2 regions of the Paenibacillus sp. JNU01 genome follow, and region 2 is predicted to be linked to the other one. Evidence: predicted binding sites of a transcription regulator. Region 2 holds the regulator's gene; the other holds the start of a gene.
The links. Region 2 encodes CtsR, which represses protease genes until heat stress. Its sites were predicted from a motif close to ATGGTCAATAAAGGTCAAACA; they were not measured.

Region 1: clpP (ATP-dependent Clp endopeptidase proteolytic subunit ClpP) is a predicted target of CtsR. The motif match lies at 4,895-4,915, and genes of this name have one in related genera.

What each region holds. Positions count from the first base shown of each region.
Region 1 covers NZ_CP169723.1:4,199,882-4,211,435, reverse strand. The annotation lists gene gpmI (2,3-bisphosphoglycerate-independent phosphoglycerate mutase) at 1-63, opposite strand, end outside; gene tpiA (triose-phosphate isomerase) at 65-817, opposite strand; gene NLBNIHML_RS18330 (phosphoglycerate kinase) at 854-2,035, opposite strand; gene gap (type I glyceraldehyde-3-phosphate dehydrogenase) at 2,187-3,194, opposite strand; gene NLBNIHML_RS18320 (sugar-binding transcriptional regulator) at 3,301-4,326, opposite strand; tRNA gene NLBNIHML_RS18315 (tRNA-Arg) at 4,753-4,827, shown strand; gene clpP (ATP-dependent Clp endopeptidase proteolytic subunit ClpP) at 5,004-5,600, shown strand; gene NLBNIHML_RS18305 (stalk domain-containing protein) at 5,836-6,933, opposite strand; gene NLBNIHML_RS18300 (SIMPL domain-containing protein) at 7,320-8,072, opposite strand; gene NLBNIHML_RS18295 (HPr family phosphocarrier protein) at 8,229-8,498, opposite strand; gene whiA (DNA-binding protein WhiA) at 8,754-9,692, opposite strand; gene NLBNIHML_RS18285 (gluconeogenesis factor YvcK family protein) at 9,699-10,685, opposite strand; gene rapZ (RNase adapter RapZ) at 10,699-11,554, opposite strand, start outside.
Region 2 covers NZ_CP169723.1:3,182,904-3,194,457, reverse strand. The annotation lists rRNA gene NLBNIHML_RS14020 (16S ribosomal RNA) at 1-361, shown strand, start outside; tRNA gene NLBNIHML_RS14015 (tRNA-Ala) at 469-544, shown strand; rRNA gene NLBNIHML_RS14010 (23S ribosomal RNA) at 760-3,685, shown strand; rRNA gene rrf (5S ribosomal RNA) at 3,829-3,945, shown strand; gene NLBNIHML_RS14000 (GNAT family N-acetyltransferase) at 4,123-5,298, shown strand; gene NLBNIHML_RS13995 (CtsR family transcriptional regulator) at 5,768-6,229, shown strand; gene mcsA (protein-arginine kinase activator protein McsA) at 6,261-6,785, shown strand; gene mcsB (protein-arginine kinase McsB) at 6,814-7,884, shown strand; gene NLBNIHML_RS13980 (ATP-dependent Clp protease ATP-binding subunit) at 8,067-10,529, shown strand; gene radA (DNA repair protein RadA) at 10,791-11,554, shown strand, end outside.

The DNA.
Region 1 (11,554 bases), 1.0 Mb from region 2:
CACCGTGTTACGCAGACCAAAGCCGTCCATGATGATCAGTGCTACAGGTTTTGGAGCTGTCATCTTACTTCGCCCCCTCAACAAGCGCGATGAACGAAGCCGGCTGCAAGCTGGCACCGCCAACAAGCGCGCCGTCGATGTCGCTTTGTCCGAGGTATTCTGTTACGTTCTCCGGTTTAACACTGCCGCCGTATTGAATACGAACTGCACTCGCAACCGTCTCGTTGTACAGATCCTTCACCAATGTACGGATGTAAGCAATAACTTCATTCGCATCTTGGGAAGTGGAGGATTTGCCTGTACCAATCGCCCAGATTGGCTCATAAGCGATAACAACCTGTGCCGCTTGCTCTGCAGACAGACCTGCCAAAGCAGCTTCTGTTTGCACTTTGCATACGTCTTTTGTTTGGTTCGCTTCACGCTCTTCAAGCGTTTCACCAAGGCAGAAGATTGGAGTCAATCCGTGACGGAATGCTGCATGTAACTTTTTATTAACAGTCTCATCGGTTTCCGCAAAATATTGACGGCGCTCCGAGTGACCAACGATGACATAATCCACACCCAGGTCTTTCAGCATTACACCGCTGATTTCACCTGTGAATGCACCATTGTCTTCAAAATGAAGATTTTGTGCACCAATTTTGATGTTTGTGCCTTTAACGGCTTCTACCAGGGATGGCAGATTCGTAAACGGTGCGCAGATTACAGTTTCCACGCCTTCAACTTCCGCTTTTCCTTTAACTTCCTGAATGAAGTCATTGGATTCGGAAACCGTTTTGAACATTTTCCAGTTACCTGCGATAATCGGTGTTCTCATGGGTTTCAACTCCTTCATGCTATAGACTACTAAAACTTACTTGTCGTTCAGTGCCACTACGCCTGGAAGTACTTTACCTTCCATGAACTCGAGCGATGCACCGCCACCTGTAGAGATGTGGTTCATCTTGTCAGCCAATTTGAATTTCTCAGCTGCTGCTGCGGAGTCACCGCCACCAATTACAGTGTAAGCTTCTGTCTCAGCGCAAGCTTCTGCTACTGCACGAGTACCGTGGGAGAATGGCTCGATTTCAAATACGCCCATTGGTCCGTTCCATACAACCAATTTGGAGTTTTTGATTACGTCAGCATAGATCTCACGTGTTTTAGGACCGATGTCGATTCCTTCCCAATCTGCTGGGATGCCATCGATATCAACGATTTGTGTGTTTGCTTTTGCGCTGAAATCGTCAGACACTACGATATCTACCGGCAGGTAGAAGTTTTTGCCCAATTTTTTCGCTTTTTCGATGAAACCGAGCGCAACATCAAGTTTGGAGTCATCCAGCAAGGACTGTCCAATTTCATGTCCTTGTGCTTTGAGGAACGTGTAAGTCAGACCGCCACCGATGATCACGTTGTCTGCAATGTTCAGCAGGTTGTCGATTACATCGATTTTGTCTTTAACTTTGGATCCGCCAATGATGGCTGTGAAAGGACGCTCAGGGTTGGAAATGGCTTTACCCAACACTTCAAGTTCTTTTTCCATCAACAAACCGGACACCGCTGGAAGCAAGTGAGCAATTCCTTCAGTCGAAGCGTGTGCTCTGTGAGCCGCGCCAAACGCATCGTTAACGAAAACGTCAGCCAGTTCAGCAAATTGTTTTGCCAGTTCCGGATCATTTTTCTCTTCGCCTGCGTGGAAACGAACGTTTTCAAGCAACAATACGTCGCCATTGTTCAGTTCAGCAATTTGAGCTTTAACAGCGTCACCAACAGAATCGTCAGTTTTAACAACTGTTTTACCCAACAATTCGGACAAACGCTCAGCTGCTGGAGTCAAACGCAAAGACTCAACCACTTCGCCTTTAGGACGACCCATGTGGCTTGCCAAAATGACTTTAGCGCCTTTTTCAATCAAGAAGTTGATTGTAGGAAGCGTTGCACGAATACGTTTGTCATCTGTAATTTTACCATCTTCGAGCGGCACATTGAAATCTACACGGACAAAAGCCCGTTTTCCTGTCAATTCGATATCGCGTACACTTTTTTTGTTCATCTGTATTTCCTCCGCACCCATGTATTTGGTGGACCGATCAAGGGCTGAAATCCCTTGTCAATCCTGGTGTTTTTGAGAAATTTGCAAAATATTGATATATAAAGAGCGGAAACAATATAGCATCTGTTTCCGCTCTATGTTATTGCAGATATTACTTAATCATTTTTGCAAAGTGCTCCAAAGTGCGAACCAATTGTGCAGTGTAGGACATTTCATTGTCATACCAAGCTACAGTTTTAACCAATTGTTGGTCGCCAACAGTCAGAACTTTAGTTTGAGTTGCATCAAACAGGGAACCGAAAGTGATACCTTGGATGTCGGAAGATACGATTTCGTCTTCAGTGTATCCGAAAGTTTGTGGGTCGGAAGCTTCTTTCATTACTGCGTTAACTTCTTCAGCAGTAACTTTTTTACCCAGAACAGTTACGAGCTCAGTCAGGGAACCAGTAGCTACTGGTACACGTTGAGCTGCACCATCCAATTTGCCTTGCAGTTCTGGAATTACCAGACCGATTGCTTTAGCAGCACCCGTTGTGTTAGGGATGATGTTTTCAGCTGCTGCGCGAGCACGACGGAAGTCACCTTTAGGGTGTGGAGCATCCAATGTGTTTTGGTCGCCAGTGTAAGCGTGAATTGTAGTCATCAAACCTTGAACGATTCCGAATTTGTCTTGCAGTGTTTTTGCCATAGGTGCCAGGCAATTCGTTGTGCAAGATGCGCCGGAGATTACAGTTTCAGTACCGTCGAGGATTTCATGGTTTACGTTGTAAACGATGGTTTTCATGTCGCCAGTAGCTGGTGCGGAGATAACAACTTTCTTAGCTCCACCTTTCAAGTGTTTCTCAGCTGCTTCTTTCGTTGTGAAGAAACCAGTACATTCCAGAACGATATCTACGCCCAGGTCGCCCCAAGGAAGTTCTTCCGGGTTACGGTTAGCCAATACTTTAACTTCTTTGCCGTTCACTTTGAAGAAGCCATCGTGTACTTCAACATCGCCATCGAAGCGACCTTGAGTTGTATCATATTTGAGCAAATGAGCCAGCATTTTAGCGTCAGTCAAGTCGTTGATTGCTACTACTTCAATGCCCTCTACATTTTGAATACGGCGGAATGCCAAGCGTCCAATACGTCCAAAACCGTTAATACCTACTTTAATCATGAGTAAGTTCCTCCCAAGTTTTGATTAATTTTTTATGAAACTTATATATTCAAGACAGACGGTGAAGTCCGTCAAGACAACAATAGTTGTGTTGCAGAGTAAAACCTTATTCCATTTCAGCAACGATGACTTCGGCAGCTGCCTCATCAATAATCAGAATATCTTCCTGACCAAATCGCAACACGGAATGTATAGCAGCAGCTTTGCTTTTGCCACCTGCGATTCCAATCACAACATCGGTTCGTTCAATATCCTGTAGTCGCATCCCAAGTGTAAGCATGGTATGTACCACCTTACCCTGATCGTTAAAGTAATAACCGAAAGATTCAGATACCGCTCCCTGCTCCTGAAGTTCATCTATGATCTCCGTCGCAAGTTTACGTCTTGTCGCCATCTCCACGGCATCACCAATTCCATGAATAACAATCCGCGATTTTCGAATCAGCTGCAGAATCTCCTGAACACTGGGGTCCTGGATTAATGATTCATAGGCATGATCACTAAGCAAATCCGGTACATGCAGGAGTTTATATTGCGCTCCTACCCGTTTTGCCATCGTGGATGCAATCGTATTTGCCTGAATTTCAAGGCTTTCTCCAAGTCCGCCGCGTGCCGGTACGAACCAGACACCTTTGAGCGATGTTGGCGGAGTCAGTTGCTCTGCGACTTCGGCCGTTGTTGATCCGCCAGTAACGGCGACAACGTCGTTGTCACTCATGATATTGCCGAGAGCCTTCGCTCCGGCTCTGCCCAGTTCCCTTTTGGCAAATGGAGATACGTCCGAATCACCAGGAACCACAACTACCTTTTGCAGACCGTAGGCTTGCTTGATGCGCTCTTCCAGCTCGGATAATCCGAACAACTCTTTGGCTACGGGCTCTAACTGCTGCAGCAAATCATACCCTGCCTCGCTGATCTTCATTCCTGCACTGTCAATTTCAATAAGTCCCTGAGCCTTTAACAGATCGGTCTCAGCCCTCAGAACCCGCTCGGTCATCTGCATGGAATTAGCTAACGTTCTCCGTCCGATCACATCCGATAACATGATCTGCTGCAGAATCGTATACCTCTTTTTCAAGACATCCATGAGATCAGGCAGAAGCTGCTTTTGTACTTCTAAAATCGTTCGCATGCTTTCCACTCCCGCAAGTTCTCGTTCCAAGCTCTCTTTCGTGGCCCTAAAACGTCCCGGGTTAACTTTTTAAGTCCCACGTCTATTCTACCTAAAACTGACGTGACATGCAAGTGTTTCAACGTGTTATTTCGACACACATTCAGCGATTGTACGCGCCTATTTTCACAATCCTAGACTTCCATGATCAAGGACTAGCTCACGCATACCATATATAGAAGAAACAAATGAATTCCATCTACATATCGCTCAGAATACATTTCATCGGGCATGTCCAAAACCTCTAATAGCATTTACTTAAATGCACTCTTTATCCACTCTTCTTCATCATGATCATTTTTAGGTTAATCCAAACCAATACACATCACGAATTGCTTGCAATTAAATATTTCATGAGCTATAATCATTATTGCTGTCACATAATGTGCGCCCGTGGTCCAATGGATATGACGTAGGCCTCCGAAGCCTGAGATCCAAGTTCGATTCTTGGCGGGCGCGCCACTTTTATTTAACAGCTCATAACCCTTTTAACCAATGAAACCGGAAAGGTTTCTTTTTTTTGCAAGTTAGTTTGACTTTCTTTGACTTTTTGTTTGGAATTGTTTATTATGTGGGTAATACGGTAACAGTTTAAATATAAGCACCAATAACATTTACATTCCGAGGAGGTTTTTCACGTGAGTTTTATTCCAATGGTCGTTGAACAGAGCAACCGGGGTGAGCGCGCCTATGACATCTACTCCAGATTGCTGAAGGATCGTATTATTTTCCTTGGTAGCGATGTTAATGATGTAGTGGCTAATGCCATTATGGCACAGATGTTGTTCCTGGCTGCGGAAGATCCGGAGAAAGACATTCACTTATACATCAACAGCCCAGGCGGATCGATTACAGCCGGTATGGCCATTTACGATACAATGCAATTCATCAAACCGGATGTATCTACCATCTGTGTAGGTATGGCGGCTTCCATGGGTGCATTCTTGCTGAATGCTGGTGCAAAAGGGAAACGTTTTGCGTTGCCTAACAGTGAAATCATGATTCACCAACCGCTTGGTGGTGCTCAAGGTCAAGCTTCGGACATCGAAATCCGTGCTCGCCGCATCCTGAAAATGCGTGATACCTTGAACCGCATCATCTCTGAGCGTTCAGGTCAACCACTGGAGCGGATCGAGAAAGATACAGATCGTGACTACTTCATGAGTGCTGCTGAAGCTGCCGATTACGGTATCATTGATAAAGTTATTGAAAACGTGGGTTCTCAAGGCATCTAATATGCTGCCTGGAGACTAGCGGTAACTTCACAGGGCGGGCTTCACCGATATATAGGTGAGCCCGCCCTGTGCTATTTCCAACTAAACAGGCAAATATCACACCCGTTAGTGGAGTGCGTTGCCTGGATAAACAAGAATCCCCCGTCAAAGCAGGATGACGGGGGATTCTTGTTATTATTTTTCATGAGAAGAATGTGATATAAGTGCTTTTGCTTAAAAGTTACCCTACGCGAACTTACTTGTCTGATGTTACGTTGCTAAACGGCTCTGTGCCCTTAGGCAGAACTTCCTTGTAAGTGAACTTCATTTCAGGGAAACCTTCCGCGTACGCTGTATATTCATACAACTGGAAGAACACAACTACGCCCGTTGGTGTCACATAGAAATCCTGGTCTTTATTTAACCCTTTGTAGCCTTCCAGGTATCCACCGCGGGCTTTCAGTTGCTCGCCCACTTTTTTACCCAACGTCTCGCGCATGGTTTTGTTATTTTGCAGCACATCATCTAACGTAAGCTCCTTGCCTGTGTCCAGTGCAAAGGTGTGTCCCGTACGGGTTGTCATGCCGTGTGCTCCTGCATAGTCCTCATAACGTTGAGTGATCAAACCTAGCACGCCGTTCTCATTGTAGGTCACGACATACGAAGTTTCAAATGCATATGGACGTTTTGCGGTTGCCCCGCCGAATTCAGTGGTTTGTTTTTTGAAAGCAGCAACAGCCGTATCCACTTCATCTTTGAGCACTTTGTTGATGGCCGCTTCAGCTTCTTTGCTGGCAAGTCCACTCACCTGCGGATATTGTACATCCACCTCCGCATTCTTCACAGTCACGTTTACTTTTGTCGATTTTACCTGCACATTATTTTGCTTCACTTTGCTGAGTGTCAACGTTTTGGTTTTGCCATCCCAATTTCCCTGTACACCCAGATAATCTCGCATTGCCGAGAATGGAATATATAATCGACCCTGAATCAATTTTGCTTCCACCTGAGGGTAATACCCGTTAATATAGACGTTTGGTTGTCCATCCATCAGGCTAACGGTCATCGCATTGTTGGCTGCTGTTACCGTATATGACTTCGTTTTAGCATCATATTTCAACGTTCCACCCGCTACATCTTTGACTGCTGTCAGCGAGACCCAAGTCGATCCACCTTGAAGAAGTCCTTTTTGAGTCAGTGTTTTCCCACCCGATTTCAGCGTTACCTCAGCTGGGGTTGTCACTTTCGAGGATACAGAAGCCGCCTGTACCGAACTCTCCTGCCATACCGAACCACTACCTACAATAATTCCTGCTGCAAGCAACGCACTTGTCCATTTTTTCCATGATGTCATATATAAAACTCCTCTCTGAATTCACAATTAGGTATCATTGCGTATGTAATCCTGACCTGATCGCATATCTCATACGCTCACCTCTCTATTATAATTAACCCAATTTCGGAAAGGTTTACAGCTCGAGTTACAATGTTGATGAATATCAGGCGGAAAATATAAGGGGATATGACCTTTTTGTCACGAACAACTATACAAAAAAGATACCAACAAACAACATTTCACGTTGCTTGAGAAAGGTACACTTCTATCAAACTTCATCAAAGTTTGCTTTTCCAACAAAAAAAGACTCTGTCCTCAGGACAAAGTCTTTGTCATCATTTCGTTGTACCCATCAAGTGAAACTTGTAAAGGTTACTTGAGCTTATAGCCCGGTTCAATCTTGTTTATTTCATTTCATACGTGATATTCAGGATTGTGCTTACTTTAACCTGGCCTGTTTCAATCTCAGTGCCACCTGCTGTATCTGCTGCTTTGGACATCAATGACTCACTTGCATAGAACACAGGTACATTCGCATCGCCTTGGCTTACGGAAAGAACAGCACCCAGTTGACGTTTAACCGCTTTTGCAATGGCGCCAGCTTTCACATCTGCATTGGCAACAGCTTTCTCAATCACTTGGGACTCATAAGTTTCCGGATTTTCTACAGTAAAGCGCACGTTCTCAATATTGTTCGCACCCGCACCTGAAGCAGCATCAAGCAGTTCGCCGATCTTGTCCATCTGACGATACGTGACTGTCAGTGTATGATGCGCTGTGTATCCTTTAATTTGTTGTCCGTCTTTTTCGCTATACGTATAGTTGGGTTGTACAGAGAACTGACTGGTTTGAATGTCGTCTGCACTGATCTTCCACGTATTCTTCAGCAAGTTGGATACTTTTTGAACTTTGGCAGCATTCGCTTTTTGAGCAGATGCAGCTGTCTCTGCAGTACTGTTCACACCAATGGACAGATAAGCAATATCAGGCTTCACCTGAATCTCACCTTTACCCACGACATTAATCACATTCTGTTGTACGCCTTGAACCTCTGCAGCATAAGCATAGCTCCCTGGCGCAACCCAAGCGGTTCCTCCTACAAGCAACGTACTTGCCACCAGCACTGCACCAAACGGTTTCATCCATTGTTTACCCATCACGATAGCCTCCTTATGTGTTAACATCTCAAACTTTAATCGATTTGATACCTTAACAGACGGGACAAATTCCATAATGTTGCACTTGACGATAGCAAATACCTCAATAACGCAAAAAAGCCCCTTTCGGGACTTCTTCATTGGATTGATCATATCTTATTGGTTTTCGAGCTCTTCCTTGCTTACCAGACTAACTAAAGCGTTTACAGCCTGTTCGGCATCCGCGCCTTCTGCACTAATCTGGATTTCCGTACCTGTGCTAATCGCAAGGCTCATGATCCCCATAATACTTTTTGCATTAACTTTTTTGTCGTCCTTCTCGACGAACACTTCAGACGAGTACTTATTCGCTTCTTGAACGAACAGTGCCGCAGGTCTGGCATGGAGACCCGTTTTCAAACGGACAACTACCGGGTGCTTTGTCATGGAAACTTACCCCCTATTATGAAATCTGGACATTAAATACACAATTATATTTATACAACATTATACCATTAACCCGTGCAGGACACTAGAAGAAAAAACTAAGGGTCTTTTGTAGGACATTATCTTGCCCTATTTCATCTTTTGCAGAGCGCATCCAATGACCTAAGTGAGTTCTCCCAGATCCTTAACGGCTGACCTTCCCGACCGTTTCAGTTCAGTAGAAACAGCCGACCTTGTTACCTACCCTGCGACGTCTTAACCATAACGTTCTGTGCGCACTTTCTCAGCCAGCTCATCAATTTTACGAAGCCGATGGTTTACTCCAGACTTGCTAACTGTACCTTTAAGGAGTTCGCCCACTTCCTTCAAATTGATATCTGGATGAGCCAGTCGAACCTCAGCCACCTCGCGAAGTTTCTCAGGCAGTGACTCCAGACCAACTTCTTTTTGCAACAAACGGATATTATCGATTTGTCTTACAGCCGCTCCAATGGTTTTATTCAGGTTGGCAGTTTCACAATTGACAATCCGGTTAACGGAGTTACGCATGTCTCGCATAATCCGTACATCTTCAAACTTGAACAAGGCCTGATGAGCACCAATGATGCTGAGCAGCTCAATGATTTTCTCGCCTTCCTTAATGTATAGGATGAATCCTTTTTTCCGTTCTATACACCGGGCATTCAGATGAAATTCATTGGCGAGATCAACGAGTGCCTGACAGTGCTCCTCATACATGGACGCAATCTCCAGATGGTACGAGGAGCCTTCCGGATTATTAACCGATCCACCGGCCAGAAATGCACCGCGAAGATAGGCCCGTTTACAACAGTTCTGCTGAAACAACTCCGTATTAATCCCTGGTGTAAACAGAAAACCTTCCGATACAATATGAAGACTCTTGAGAATCTCCTGTACCATAGTTGGAATACGAACAATATATACATTGTTCTTTTTCAGCCGCATTTTTTTGCGGACCAGTAATTCCGTATGCACTTGAAAATGCTTTTTAAGCAGAGAGTATGCCCGTCTTGCAATGGCGGCATTCTCCGTCGAAATATCCAAGATCACTTTTTTATTCGATAACTGCACTGCACCAAGCATACGGATGAGGGCTGAAAGTTCCGCCTTTTCGCAGCACGGTTCGCTCTCGATCATGGTTAACTCTTTTTTGGTCTGTGCTGCAAACGACATGGGACTTCACCTCTTCCGTAACATCCAATTTTGTACCAGCTGGTAGATGTGATGACTTAACTTGTCGGCATCATGACGCAGATAAGTCTTGAACAGAACAAGGGTATCTGCAACCACCTGATAGCCGGCACTTTCGAGTACATTCATATCCAGTACAACCGGTTTTGCTCCTTTTTCCGCATACTTATTCTGCACTTGCAGCGGAATATCACCATTATTTACGATAACGTAGTCGAAGAGCTGATGACCTATATGCTCGTGTACCGCCTTAAGGTGGTCGCTTACCGTATAGTTATCCGTTTCTCCCGGCTGTGTCATAACATTACAGATAAACATCTTCACCGCATCAGCCTCTACCACAGCTTCTGCAAGCTTAGGTACAAGCAGATTGGGAAGGATGCTTGTATATAGGCTGCCTGGCCCGATCAGAATGGCGTCAGCTTGACGAATAGCCTCTACTGCCTCTGGCAACGGCTCCACGTGATCCGGTTCAAGGAAAACACGTTTGATGCGTCCGCCTGCCTCAGGGATTTTGGACTCACCTGTAATAATTGTGCCATCTTCCATCTCGGCATGCAACACAACGGCCTGCCCGGCTGCTGGCAATACCTCACCTCGAACGGCAAACACGCGGCTAAGCTCCCGCACTGCGGTCACAAAGTCGCCCGAAATATCCGTCATTGCAGCCAAAATCAAATTTCCCAAGCTGTGGCCTGCAAGCCCCGCGCCTGTATTGAAACGGTACTTCAACATATCTGAAAGCAATGGTTCTACATCAGCCAGTGCCGTAAGCACGTTGCGAATGTCGCCCGGAGGCGGCATCTGTAGCTCATTGCGCAGGATGCCTGAACTTCCACCGTCATCTGCTACTGTGACGATGGCCGTGATATCCAGCGGCTTTTCTTTCAAACCGCGTAACATCACGGATAATCCGGTTCCGCCGCCCATTACAACTATTCTCGGACGTTCTCTTCGTGGTCCGGCCTCTTTCATCCCTTCACCCTCTTCAATGACGGTCCCGGTCGGCGTCGCGATGGCTTACGGTGACAGCTTCTGTCTCGCTGCTTCCCAACATCTTGCCCAAATATTCCGATATCGCTACCGAACGATGCTTGCCTCCGGTACAGCCGATTCCAATAATAACCTGGCTTTTGCCTTCCTTCCGGTATTGCGGAATCAGGAAATGCAGCATATCCAGCAGCTTGGTCAGAAACGCCTGTGTCTCTGGCCACTTCATAACATATTCGTACACATCACTATTCTGTCCCGTATTCGGTCGTAAATGATCAATATAATGCGGATTCGGTAAAAAACGTACATCAAATACCAGATCAGCATCAATTGGAATGCCATATTTGAATCCGAACGACGTAATATTTACTGACAGCATTTGGCTTTCCAGATGAGAAAAGCGGGATATGATGCGTTCTTTCAGTTGGGCAGGCTTCATTGTACTTGTATTCAGTACCTGAGTAGCGGAGTTTTTGAGTTCCTCCAACATCTTGCGTTCCAGTCGGATGCCGTCCAGCGGCATGCCCTCAGGAGCCAGAGGATGTCTGCGCCTGCTTTCTTTATAACGCTGAACAAGCACAGAATCTGTAGCATCCAGGAATAAAATTTCGCAATGAATGGTAAAATGATCTTTAATATAGTTCAAAGACTCGGACAGAGCCGTAAAGAATTCACGCCCGCGCAGATCGATAACCAATGCAACCTTACCAATCTTGCCGTTTGACTGTTCAATTAGTTCCGCAAATTTTGGAATCAATACCGGTGGCAGATTATCCACACAGAAGAAACCCAGATCCTCCAGGCTTTGTACTGCAATGGTTTTACCTGCCCCGGACATGCCCGTAATGATA
Region 2 (11,554 bases):
GTGGGGATGACGTCAAATCATCATGCCCCTTATGACCTGGGCTACACACGTACTACAATGGCCGGTACAACGGGCTGTGAAGCCGCGAGGTGGAACGAATCCTAAAAAGCCGGTCTCAGTTCGGATTGCAGGCTGCAACTCGCCTGCATGAAGTCGGAATTGCTAGTAATCGCGGATCAGCATGCCGCGGTGAATACGTTCCCGGGTCTTGTACACACCGCCCGTCACACCACGAGAGTTTATAACACCCGAAGTCGGTGGGGTAACCGCAAGGAGCCAGCCGCCGAAGGTGGGATAGATGATTGGGGTGAAGTCGTAACAAGGTAGCCGTATCGGAAGGTGCGGCTGGATCACCTCCTTTCTATGGAGAATCGTTTCCCGAGCGGAAACATTCAAATATGCAGGTTCTTAGAACCTGCAACAGCAACACAGTTACTTATCCATTTGTTCAGTTTTGATGGAATTTGAGGGGCCATAGCTCAGCTGGGAGAGCGCCTGCCTTGCAAGCAGGAGGTCAGCGGTTCGATCCCGCTTGGCTCCACCAAACAATTTCATCTATTTGGCTTGTTCTTTGAAAACTAGATATCGAAACGAAAGTAAATGCGAATTAGAACATTCCTTTTTAGCTGAACTTGTGTATAACAAGTTTTAATAAAAACGGTAGTTAATTGCTGTTGCGATGGTATCGAGTGGGAGCGACTTTTGGCTTTGGACGCAGTCCAAAACAAGGGAAGCGAGCGATCGAAACCGGAGCAATTTGGTTAAGCTACTAAGAGCACACGGAGGATGCCTAGGCGCTAGGAGCCGATGAAGGACGTGGCGAACAACGAAACTGCCTCGGGGAGCTGTAAGCAAGCTTTGATCCGGGGGTGTCCGAATGGGGAAACCCAGCTGGGGTAATTTCCAGTTACTCATAACTGAATACATAGGTTATGTAGAGGCATACCAGGGGAACTGAAACATCTAAGTACCCTGAGGAAGAGAAAACAATAGTGATTCCGTCAGTAGCGGCGAGCGAACGCGGAGAAGCCCAAACCAGAGAGCTTGCTCTTTGGGGTTGTGGGACGTCTCACATGGAGTTACAAAGGAGTCAGTTAAACGAAGAGGTCTGGAAAGGCCCGCCAAAGAAGGTAAAAGCCCTGTAATTGAAAGTTGATTCTCTCCGAGACGGATCCCGAGTAGTGCGGGGCACGTGAAACCCCGTATGAATCCGGCAGGACCATCTGCCAAGGCTAAATACTTCCTAGCGACCGATAGTGAAGCAGTACCGTGAGGGAAAGGTGAAAAGCACCCCGGAAGGGGAGTGAAATAGAACCTGAAACCGTGTGCTTACAAAAAGTCAGAGCCCGTTTTAGGGGTGATGGCGTGCCTTTTGTAGAATGAACCGGCGAGTTACGTTCCCGTGCAAGGTTAAGGTGAAGAGCCGGAGCCGCAGCGAAAGCGAGTCTGAATAGGGCGATGTAGTACGTGGACGTAGACCCGAAACCGGGTGATCTACCCCTGTCCAGGGTGAAGGTGCGGTAACACGCACTGGAGGCCCGAACCCACGCACGTTGAAAAGTGCGGGGATGAGGTGGGGGTAGCGGAGAAATTCCAATCGAACTCGGAGATAGCTGGTTCTCCCCGAAATAGCTTTAGGGCTAGCCTCGGAAAACAGAGTCGTGGAGGTAGAGCACTGATTGGGTGCGGGGCCCGCAAGGGTTACCAAGCTCAGTCAAACTCCGAATGCCATAGACTTACTTCCGGGAGTCAGACAGTGAGTGCTAAGATCCATTGTCAAAAGGGAAACAGCCCAGACCATCAGCTAAGGTCCCCAAGTGTGTGTTAAGTGGGAAAGGATGTGGAGTTGCACAGACAACCAGGATGTTGGCTTAGAAGCAGCCACCATTGAAAGAGTGCGTAATAGCTCACTGGTCGAGTGACTCTGCGCCGAAAATGTAACGGGGCTAAACACACCACCGAAGCTATGGCTTGATGCTTGCATCAGGGGTAGGGGAGCGTTGTATAAGGGTTGAAGGTGTACCGTAAGGAGCGCTGGACATTATACAAGTGAGAATGCCGGTATGAGTAACGAAAAGATCAGTGAGAATCTGATCCGCCGAAAGCCTAAGGGTTCCTGAGGAAGGCTCGTCCGCTCAGGGTAAGTCGGGACCTAAGGCGAGGCCGAAAGGCGTAGTCGAAGGACAACAGGTCGAAATTCCTGTACCACCGTAAGCCGTTATGAGCAATGGGGGGACGCAGTAGGGTAGTGACGCGGACTGATGGATGTCCGTCTAAGCAGTAAGGCTGATGTGTAGGCAAATCCGCACATCATTAAGGCTGAGCTGTGATGGGGAGCGAAAATTGTAGTAGCGAAGGTCATGATCTCACACTGCCAAGAAAAGCCTCTAGCCAGGTGAAGGTGCCCGTACCGCAAACCGACACAGGTAGGCGAGAAGAGTATTCTAAGGCGCGCGGAAGAACTCTCGTTAAGGAACTCGGCAAAATGACCCCGTAACTTCGGGAGAAGGGGTGCCCCGGTAGTGTGAATAGCACGAGGGGGCCGCAGTGAAAAGGCCCAAGCGACTGTTTAGCAAAAACACAGGTCTGTGCGAAGCCGTAAGGCGAAGTATACGGGCTGACGCCTGCCCGGTGCTGGAAGGTTAAGGGGAGTGGTTAGGAGCAATCCGAAGCTGTGAACCGAAGCCCCAGTAAACGGCGGCCGTAACTATAACGGTCCTAAGGTAGCGAAATTCCTTGTCAGGTAAATTCTGACCCGCACGAATGGCGTAACGACTTGGGCGCTGTCTCAACGAGAGATCCGGTGAAATTTTAATACCTGTGAAGATGCAGGTTACCCGCGACAAGACGGAAAGACCCCATGGAGCTTTACTGCAGCTTGATATTGAATTTGGGTACGATCTGTACAGGATAGGTGGGAGCCTGAGAGACATGAGCGCCAGCTTGTGTGGAGGCAACGTTGGGATACCACCCTGATCGTATCTAGGTTCTAACCTGGTACCGTAATCCGGTGCGGGGACAGTGTCAGGTGGGCAGTTTGACTGGGGCGGTCGCCTCCTAAAGAGTAACGGAGGCGCCCAAAGGTTCCCTCAGAATGGTTGGAAATCATTCGAAGAGTGCAAAGGCATAAGGGAGCTTGACTGCGAGACCTACAAGTCGAGCAGGGACGAAAGTCGGGCTTAGTGATCCGGTGGTACCGCATGGAAGGGCCATCGCTCAACGGATAAAAGCTACCCTGGGGATAACAGGCTTATCTCCCCCAAGAGTCCACATCGACGGGGAGGTTTGGCACCTCGATGTCGGCTCATCGCATCCTGGGGCTGAAGTAGGTCCCAAGGGTTGGGCTGTTCGCCCATTAAAGCGGTACGCGAGCTGGGTTCAGAACGTCGTGAGACAGTTCGGTCCCTATCTGTCGTGGGCGTAGGAAATTTGAGAGGAGCTGTCCTTAGTACGAGAGGACCGGGATGGACGTACCGCTGGTGTACCAGTTGTTCCGCCAGGAGCACCGCTGGGTAGCTATGTACGGACGGGATAAACGCTGAAAGCATCTAAGCGTGAAGCCCCCCTCAAGATGAGATTTCCCAGTATGTAAGACCCCTTGAAGACGACGAGGTAGATAGGCTGGGGGTGGAAGTGCAGCAATGCATGGAGCTGACCAGTACTAATCGGTCGAGGGCTTATCCAATAGCAAGTTGTAATTCGCATGTTTCGTTTCGAATCTAGTTTTCAGAGAACGATCTCTGAAATGAAAATTGGTACATCACAGAATGTGTGTATGATTTTCAGTTCCATATCTGATTTCAAGAAGCTATGCTTCGACAAATCGCGTTTGGTGGCGATGGCGGAGGGGTTCCACACGTACCCATCCCGAACACGACCGTTAAGCCCTCTAGCGCCGATGGTACTTGGACCGCAGGGTCCTGGGAGAGTAGGACGCCGCCAAGCGAAGAACCACTGCCGATGTTATTCGGTGGTGGTTTTTATTTGTTTATTTTAAGGGATGCGCAAGCATCTCTTATTTGACTTTATAGGAATCCTCTGACACACTCAAAGGGGTACATATATCAGATATCAGGCCATCATGGATTGATAACAACTCTAGTGAATGGGGTGTAGGACGACATGGAAATTCAAAAATTGACGGTAGATGATTTTGAACCGGCGATGGCACTCTCCGAATATGCTTTTCAAGTAGTAATGAGTGAAGAACAAAAAGAAAAACGGCGGAGTCAATTTTCGTCACAGGATATATGGGGTGTATATGAGGACGGGCAGTTAGGAGCCAAACTTCACATTATTCCTTTTCAAACCTATATTCATGGTAGATCGTTCGAGATGGGCGGTATTGCGGGTGTAGCCACCTGGCCAGAGTATAGACGCAAAGGCTGGGTAGCGGGTCTGCTCAAGCATGCGTTGGAAGAAATGAATCGAAACAAACAAAGTATATCGTTCTTGCATCCATTCTCTTTTGGTTTCTATCGAAAGTATGGATGGGAGACGTATGTTGAATTTAAACGGTATAAAGTACCTACAGCTCATTTGCCTCTGAAAAAAGCGACACCTGGAACAATTCGGCGTGGGGATCCGGGCCTCAGTGTATTAAAGGAAGTATACAGTGCTTATGCTGAATGCTATAACGGAACGCTGGTTCGGGACGATGCAAGGTGGGAGAATTCAGTTCTGGTTAATGGAAGCAGCCAAAAGGCTGTATATTACGATGAAGCTAATGCAGCACAAGGTTATCTTTTATATGAGGTTAAGGAAAATAAGTTTGCCATTAAAGAGATTATCTATCTAAATGAAGAGGCTAGGCAAGGACTATGGACCTTTATTGCTAACCATGATTCCATGATCCAGGAAGTTACATTACAGGCACCTGCCAGTGATACGCTTGCTTTCCAGTTGGATAATCCACGGATTCAGCAGGAGATCGTACCTTATTTTATGGCGCGTATTGTTAGTGTGGAGCAGTTTATATCTCAATATCCATTTGCAAGTCAGGACTCACCAGTTCAGATTGTTCTACAGGTAGAGGATTCCCACGCTCCGTGGAATGAAGGAGTATGGCAATTGAACGTAGCAATGAATGGAACAGCATCCATATGGAAAACTTCGGAGCCAGTTACTGATGATCAGACTATTAAGGTAGATATTCAAGCCCTTACTGCGGTGCTGATGGGATATCGAAGACCAACAGAAATGGCACGAATGGGAAGAATTCACGGACCGAACACAGCAATCAAGGCTTTGGAACAAGCGATTCCTGAACGAGAAACCTATTTACTCGATTTCTTCTGATGACTACTTCCACTACTCGATTACTCGATTTAACTGGATTAGCTTATGTAGAAATAAGGCGTAATTGAAAGACAAAAGGACTTCTCCAGCAATTTTGGAGAGGTTTTTTTGTGTCTGGGGAATATTTCGTGTAAAATCGTAAAAAATGAATAGTGACCCCACTTGGCAAACCCACAAAATATGCTATAATGTATATAAAGTCAAAGAAAGTCAAAGTCAACTAAAGGTTTAATACTTAAGTAGCTTTCTTTCTACAATCTGATGCATGATCGCCACTATACGTGATTCATCTCATCGGAGGATCAAGGGAATATTAAAGGACCTTCGTGCTTCCTTCGCTCTCCTGTTGACTCCTGTGGAAGCAAGATTCGCTGTTTCCCTGATTGGTTAAATGGGTAGAGAAGGTGTACTCTGTGGGGGCGTGTGGGTCCTTATTGACTTAACGTTTCAGACAGTGGAGGATGATTGGATGCGTAATATCTCTGATATTATCGAACGATATCTGAAGAGTATTTTGCATGAAAGTCCCGAAGGAATGGTTGAAATTCAGCGTAATGATCTGGCAGATCAATTCTCATGTGTACCTTCCCAGATCAATTATGTCATCAGCACACGTTTTACACTCGAGAAGGGATACCTGGTAGAGAGTAAACGCGGCGGTGGTGGTTATGTTCGCATACAGCGCATTGAATTACCAGCCCAATCAGCTCTGCATAACCATTTGCACCATAGTATTGGTGATGAGATCGGGCAGACAGCTGCCGAAGGTTTGATTTATCAATTGGAAGAAGCACGTTTCTTGAGCAAGCGTGAAGCTGGGTTGATGCGAGCTGCTGTATCTAGAGAGGTTATATTGGTCAAACTTCCTTACCGGGATCAAATTCGTGCCAGAATGTTAAAGGCGATGCTAATATCTTTGCTCGGTAAATGAAAACTATCGGGGTCAAAGGAGGTACATCATTATGCTGTGCCAAGAATGCAATAAACGTCCGGCGACACTGCATTTTACGAAGATCGTAAATGGAGAGAAGACGGAATTCCATATTTGTGAGTCATGTGCCCGTGAAAAAGGGGAAATGATTCCTGGAACAGCAGGTGGATTTTCCATTCACAACTTGTTGTCCGGGTTACTTGATTTTGATCCAGCCGGCAAAAGTGGATCGGCAGGAACACCACCTGCAAAGGCACTTCAGTGTGAAGAGTGCGGTATGACGTACGCACAATTCAGTAAGATAGGCCGATTTGGCTGCAGTTCATGTTATAAATATTTTGACAGCCGTCTGGACCCTTTGTTCAAGCGGGTTCATGGTAGTACGTCCCATGTAGGTAAAGTACCTGCACGAGCTGGTGGTCGCATCAAGGTGAAACGTCAAATTGCTGATCTCAAGCGTGAGCTCCAAGAGAGCATCGCCCAAGAGGAATTTGAAGAGGCGGCTCAGATCCGTGACCAGATTCGAGAACTTGAAAAAGGAATAGCTCAGGAGTAAAGTTTGTCATGAGTAGGAGGGATGCGTAATGCCTAATCTGCGCTTTACAGAGAAGGCGCTCAGCGACTGGATGCGCAGTGATGCGGCTGATTCCGAAATTGTCATAAGCAGCCGTGTCCGGATTGCGCGCAACCTTCAGCATGTTCCGTTTCCGATGCTGGCTTCCAATGAGCAATCGGAAGAGGTACTGAATAAGCTGAGCGAAGTACTTCAATACGACGATGTTCATGCCTTTGGGGATTTTCATACTTTGGATCTAATCGATATTGACGAACTCGACAAACGGGTGCTGGTGGAGAAACATCTCATCAGTCCAAGTCTTGCGAATGAATCCAGACATGGTGCGGTTATTCTCAGTGAGGATGAGTCTGTCAGTATTATGATTAATGAAGAGGATCATCTTCGTATCCAGTGCCTCTATCCGGGGTTCCAGGTGAAAGAAGCCTGGGAGAAAGCTTCCGCAATAGATGATGCTTTTGAAGCGCACGTGGATTATGCTTTTGATGATCGCAGAGGATACTTAACCAGTTGTCCTACGAATGTAGGTACAGGTGTCAGAGCATCTGTCATGATGCACCTGCCTGCCCTGGTGATGACGCAGCAGATTGGCCGTATTTTAACCGCAGTTTCCCAAGTGGGATTGACTGTAAGAGGCATATACGGTGAAGGCAGCGAAGCTATGGGTAACCTGTTCCAGATCTCGAATCAGATTACACTGGGACAGACCGAACAGGAAGTCATCGAGAACCTGCATGGTGTTGTGTTACAGATGATTGGTCATGAACGTACAGCCAGAGAGCGGTTAATTACCGACTCCAGACTTCGAATTACGGATCGTGTCATGCGTTCTTACGGCATATTGTCTCATGCAGCTATTGTTGATTCCAAGGAAGCAGCACAGCGCTTATCGGATGTACGCCTTGGCGTGGATCTCGGCTTGTTGGATGGACTGTCGATCACGGTCATGAATGAGTTGAATGTGATGACACAGCCGGGATTTTTGCAGAAAACATTCGGGGAAGATATGCGCACAGATGAGCGTGACATCTATCGAGCTCAGTTGATTCGTGATACGATCAATGCAGCGAAGCAGTCCTAGCTTACTCTGATATTGTATTGAATTATGGTTTCATGCCGCATTGCGGCTTTTATATAATAAGGCATGTACGATGCCGAATGACTTTATTCGCAGCACGGCTGCAAACAAAAATGATATGAAGAATACGACGGGGATGTTTTGAAACGCCTCGTTTTATCCAAAACCATGGAGGTGCAGGAGATATGATGTTTGGAAGATTTACGGAACGGGCCCAAAAGGTGCTCGCACTCGCGCAGGAAGAAGCTGTCCGTCTCGGTCATAATAACATCGGTACTGAGCATATTTTGCTCGGCCTCATTCGTGAAGGCGAAGGCATCGCAGCCAAAGCACTGATCGGCCTGGGACTCGGATTGGAAAAAATTCAGGATGAAGTAGAAACGCTGATTGGCCGTGGCCAAGAGCAGCCTACCAACATTGCATATACGCCACGTGCGAAAAAAGTAATTGAGTTGTCTATGGATGAAGCTCGTAAATTGGGCCATACCTATGTAGGCACAGAGCATATCCTGCTCGGATTGATTCGTGAAGGCGAGGGTGTTGCAGCACGTGTGCTCAATAACCTGGGTATCAGCCTGAACAAAGCACGTCAACAAGTGTTACAGTTGCTTGGCAGCAGTGAAGCTGTATCCAGCCATAATGGAACACCTGCCAATGTCAGCACACCAACGCTGGACAGTCTGGCACGTGACCTCACGGCATACGCCAGAGAGAATAACCTTGACCCGGTTATTGGACGTAGCAAAGAAATTGAACGTGTCATCCAGGTGCTCAGCCGTCGTACGAAGAACAACCCGGTATTGATCGGTGAGCCAGGTGTAGGTAAAACAGCGATTGCTGAAGGCCTTGCACAAAAAATCATTGCCAATGAGATTCCCGAAACATTGCGCGACAAACGTGTAATGACCCTGGATATGGGTTCAGTAGTTGCTGGAACCAAATATCGTGGTGAGTTCGAAGATCGTCTGAAAAAAATCATGGATGAGATTCGCCAAGCAGGTAACATTGTCCTGTTTATCGACGAATTGCATACCTTGATTGGCGCAGGCGGAGCTGAAGGTGCCATCGATGCTTCTAATATTTTGAAACCGGCTCTGGCCCGTGGAGAATTGCAATGTATCGGTGCGACAACACTGGATGAATATCGTAAATACATCGAGAAGGATGCAGCGCTTGAGCGTCGTTTCCAACCGATTACTGTAGATCAGCCTTCTCCGGAAGAAGCGATTCAGATCTTGCACGGCTTGCGTGACCGTTATGAGGCGCATCACCGCGTGAAAATTACGGACGAAGCGATTGTGCAGGCGGTTAAGCTGTCTGACCGTTACATCACAGACCGTTTCCTGCCAGACAAAGCGATTGACCTGATTGACGAGGCGGGTTCCAAAGTAAGATTGAACTCTTACACGATCCCACCAAACCTGAAACAGCTGGAGAGCCGTCTGGAAGATATCCGCAAGGAAAAAGACGCTGCAGTTCAAAGCCAGGAGTTCGAAAAAGCAGCCGCTCTGCGTGATACGGAACAAAAAATCCGTGAAGAGCTGGATGTAACGAAGAACCAATGGAAAGAAAAACAAGGTCGCACGGATTCCGAAGTAACACCTGAGGATATCGCACAAGTGGTAGCCAACTGGACAGGAATTCCGGTGAACAAGCTGAAAGAAGAAGAGACACAGCGCCTGATGAATCTGGAATCCATTCTGCATGAACGTGTCATCGGCCAGGATGAGGCTGTGAAGTCGGTCAGTCGTGCGGTTCGTCGTGCGCGTGCAGGACTTAAAGATCCAAAACGTCCGATGGGTTCATTTATCTTCCTCGGTCCTACAGGGGTAGGTAAAACAGAACTTGCTCGTGCTCTGGCTGAAGCGATGTTTGGTGATGAAAATGCAGTAATCCGTATTGATATGTCCGAGTATGGTGAGAAGCATTCGACTTCCCGACTCGTCGGTGCGCCTCCAGGATATGTTGGATATGAAGAAGGTGGCCAGCTGACAGAGAAAGTTCGTCGCAAACCATATTCCGTTGTCCTGCTCGATGAAATCGAGAAAGCACATCCGGAAGTATTCAATATCTTGCTGCAAGTGCTTGAGGATGGTCGTCTGACCGATTCCAAAGGTCGCGTTGTTGACTTCCGGAATACGCTGATTATCCTGACATCCAACGTGGGTGCTGAAGCGATCAAACGTAACTCGACACTTGGTTTCACAGCAGTTGTGGATGCAGGTGCGGATTATGATAACATGAAGGGTAAAGTCATGGATGAGCTGAAGAAATCCTTCCGTCCAGAGTTCCTTAACCGGATTGATGAAATTATCGTATTCCACTCTCTGGAACAGAAACACATTGCAGAGATTGTTACGCTCATGAGTGAGGAGCTTCGCAAACGGCTGCGTGAATATGAGGTTGACTTCGAACTTACCGACAATGCCAAGGAATTCCTTGCCAAAGCAGGCTTCGATCCAGCCTACGGTGCGCGTCCGCTTCGTCGGGCAATCCAGAAGCATATCGAGGACAAATTGTCTGAAGAGTTGCTTACAGGCAACGTAACCAAAGGGGATTCACTACTCATTGACGAAGAGAACGGTGCACTGTCAGTAACGAAAAAAGACGTGATTGTTCCTTCTAACGAGGAAATCGAAACCAAATAATATGTAACAAGCTATGGAGAATGAACTCAAGCTTGTATTGATTGTTAATCCTTCTCGGCTTTGGCCGGGGAGGATTTTTTGCATTTTGGACAGAAGACGGACATGATTATGTCAGGAACATGTGTAAAGTTTGCGATAATCCTTTACGAAAAATCTCAAACAATGGTAAACTTTTAGTGACCCTGCACGTCAGGGAGTTTGGGCAAAATTCGTCGAATAATGCAAAATGCTGTTATAAAACTAAATTATAGGAGTGCTGAAGTGGCCAAAGTTAAAACCAAGTTTCAATGTACGGAATGCGGCTATGAAGCCCCCAAGTGGTACGGGAAGTGTCCGGGTTGTCAGTCATGGAATTCAATGGTGGAAGAAACAGAGACGGTCGTCAAAACACAAGGGAGAAATTCTCCTCTGTTTGACAGTAAAGATAAACCGCTTCCTATCATAGATATAGATAGCGGTCAGGAACCGCGTGTACAGACTGGAATCGGCGAGTTGAACCGGGTATTGGGTGGCGGAATCGTTCCAGGTTCACTCGTTCTGGTGGGTGGAGACCCAGGTATCGGTAAATCAACGTTGATGTTGCAGACGTCTCATGCTTTGACGCATTCGGGTCTACGTGTGTTATATGTTTCTGGTGAGGAATCAGTCAAGCAAACCAAATTGCGGGCGGATCGTCTCGGGGCACTCTCTGCCGAGTTGTATGTGCTGTGTGAAACCAATATGGAACGTGTAGAGGAAGCGGTGGATCAGATCCAGCCGCATTTTCTTGTCATCGACTCCATTCAGACGGTGTATCTTCCCGAAGTTACCAGTGCGCCGGGTAGTGTAGCCCAGGTAAGGGAATGTACGTCTAGGTTCATGCGGATTGCCAAAGGCAGAGGCATTGCAACGGTTCTTGTGGGGCATGTTACCAAAGAAGGTGCCATTGCCGGTCCACGTATGTTAGAACATATGGTGGATTGCGTGCTTTATTTTGAAGGAGAACGGCATCATACGTATCGACTGTTGCGTGCGGTGAAGAACCG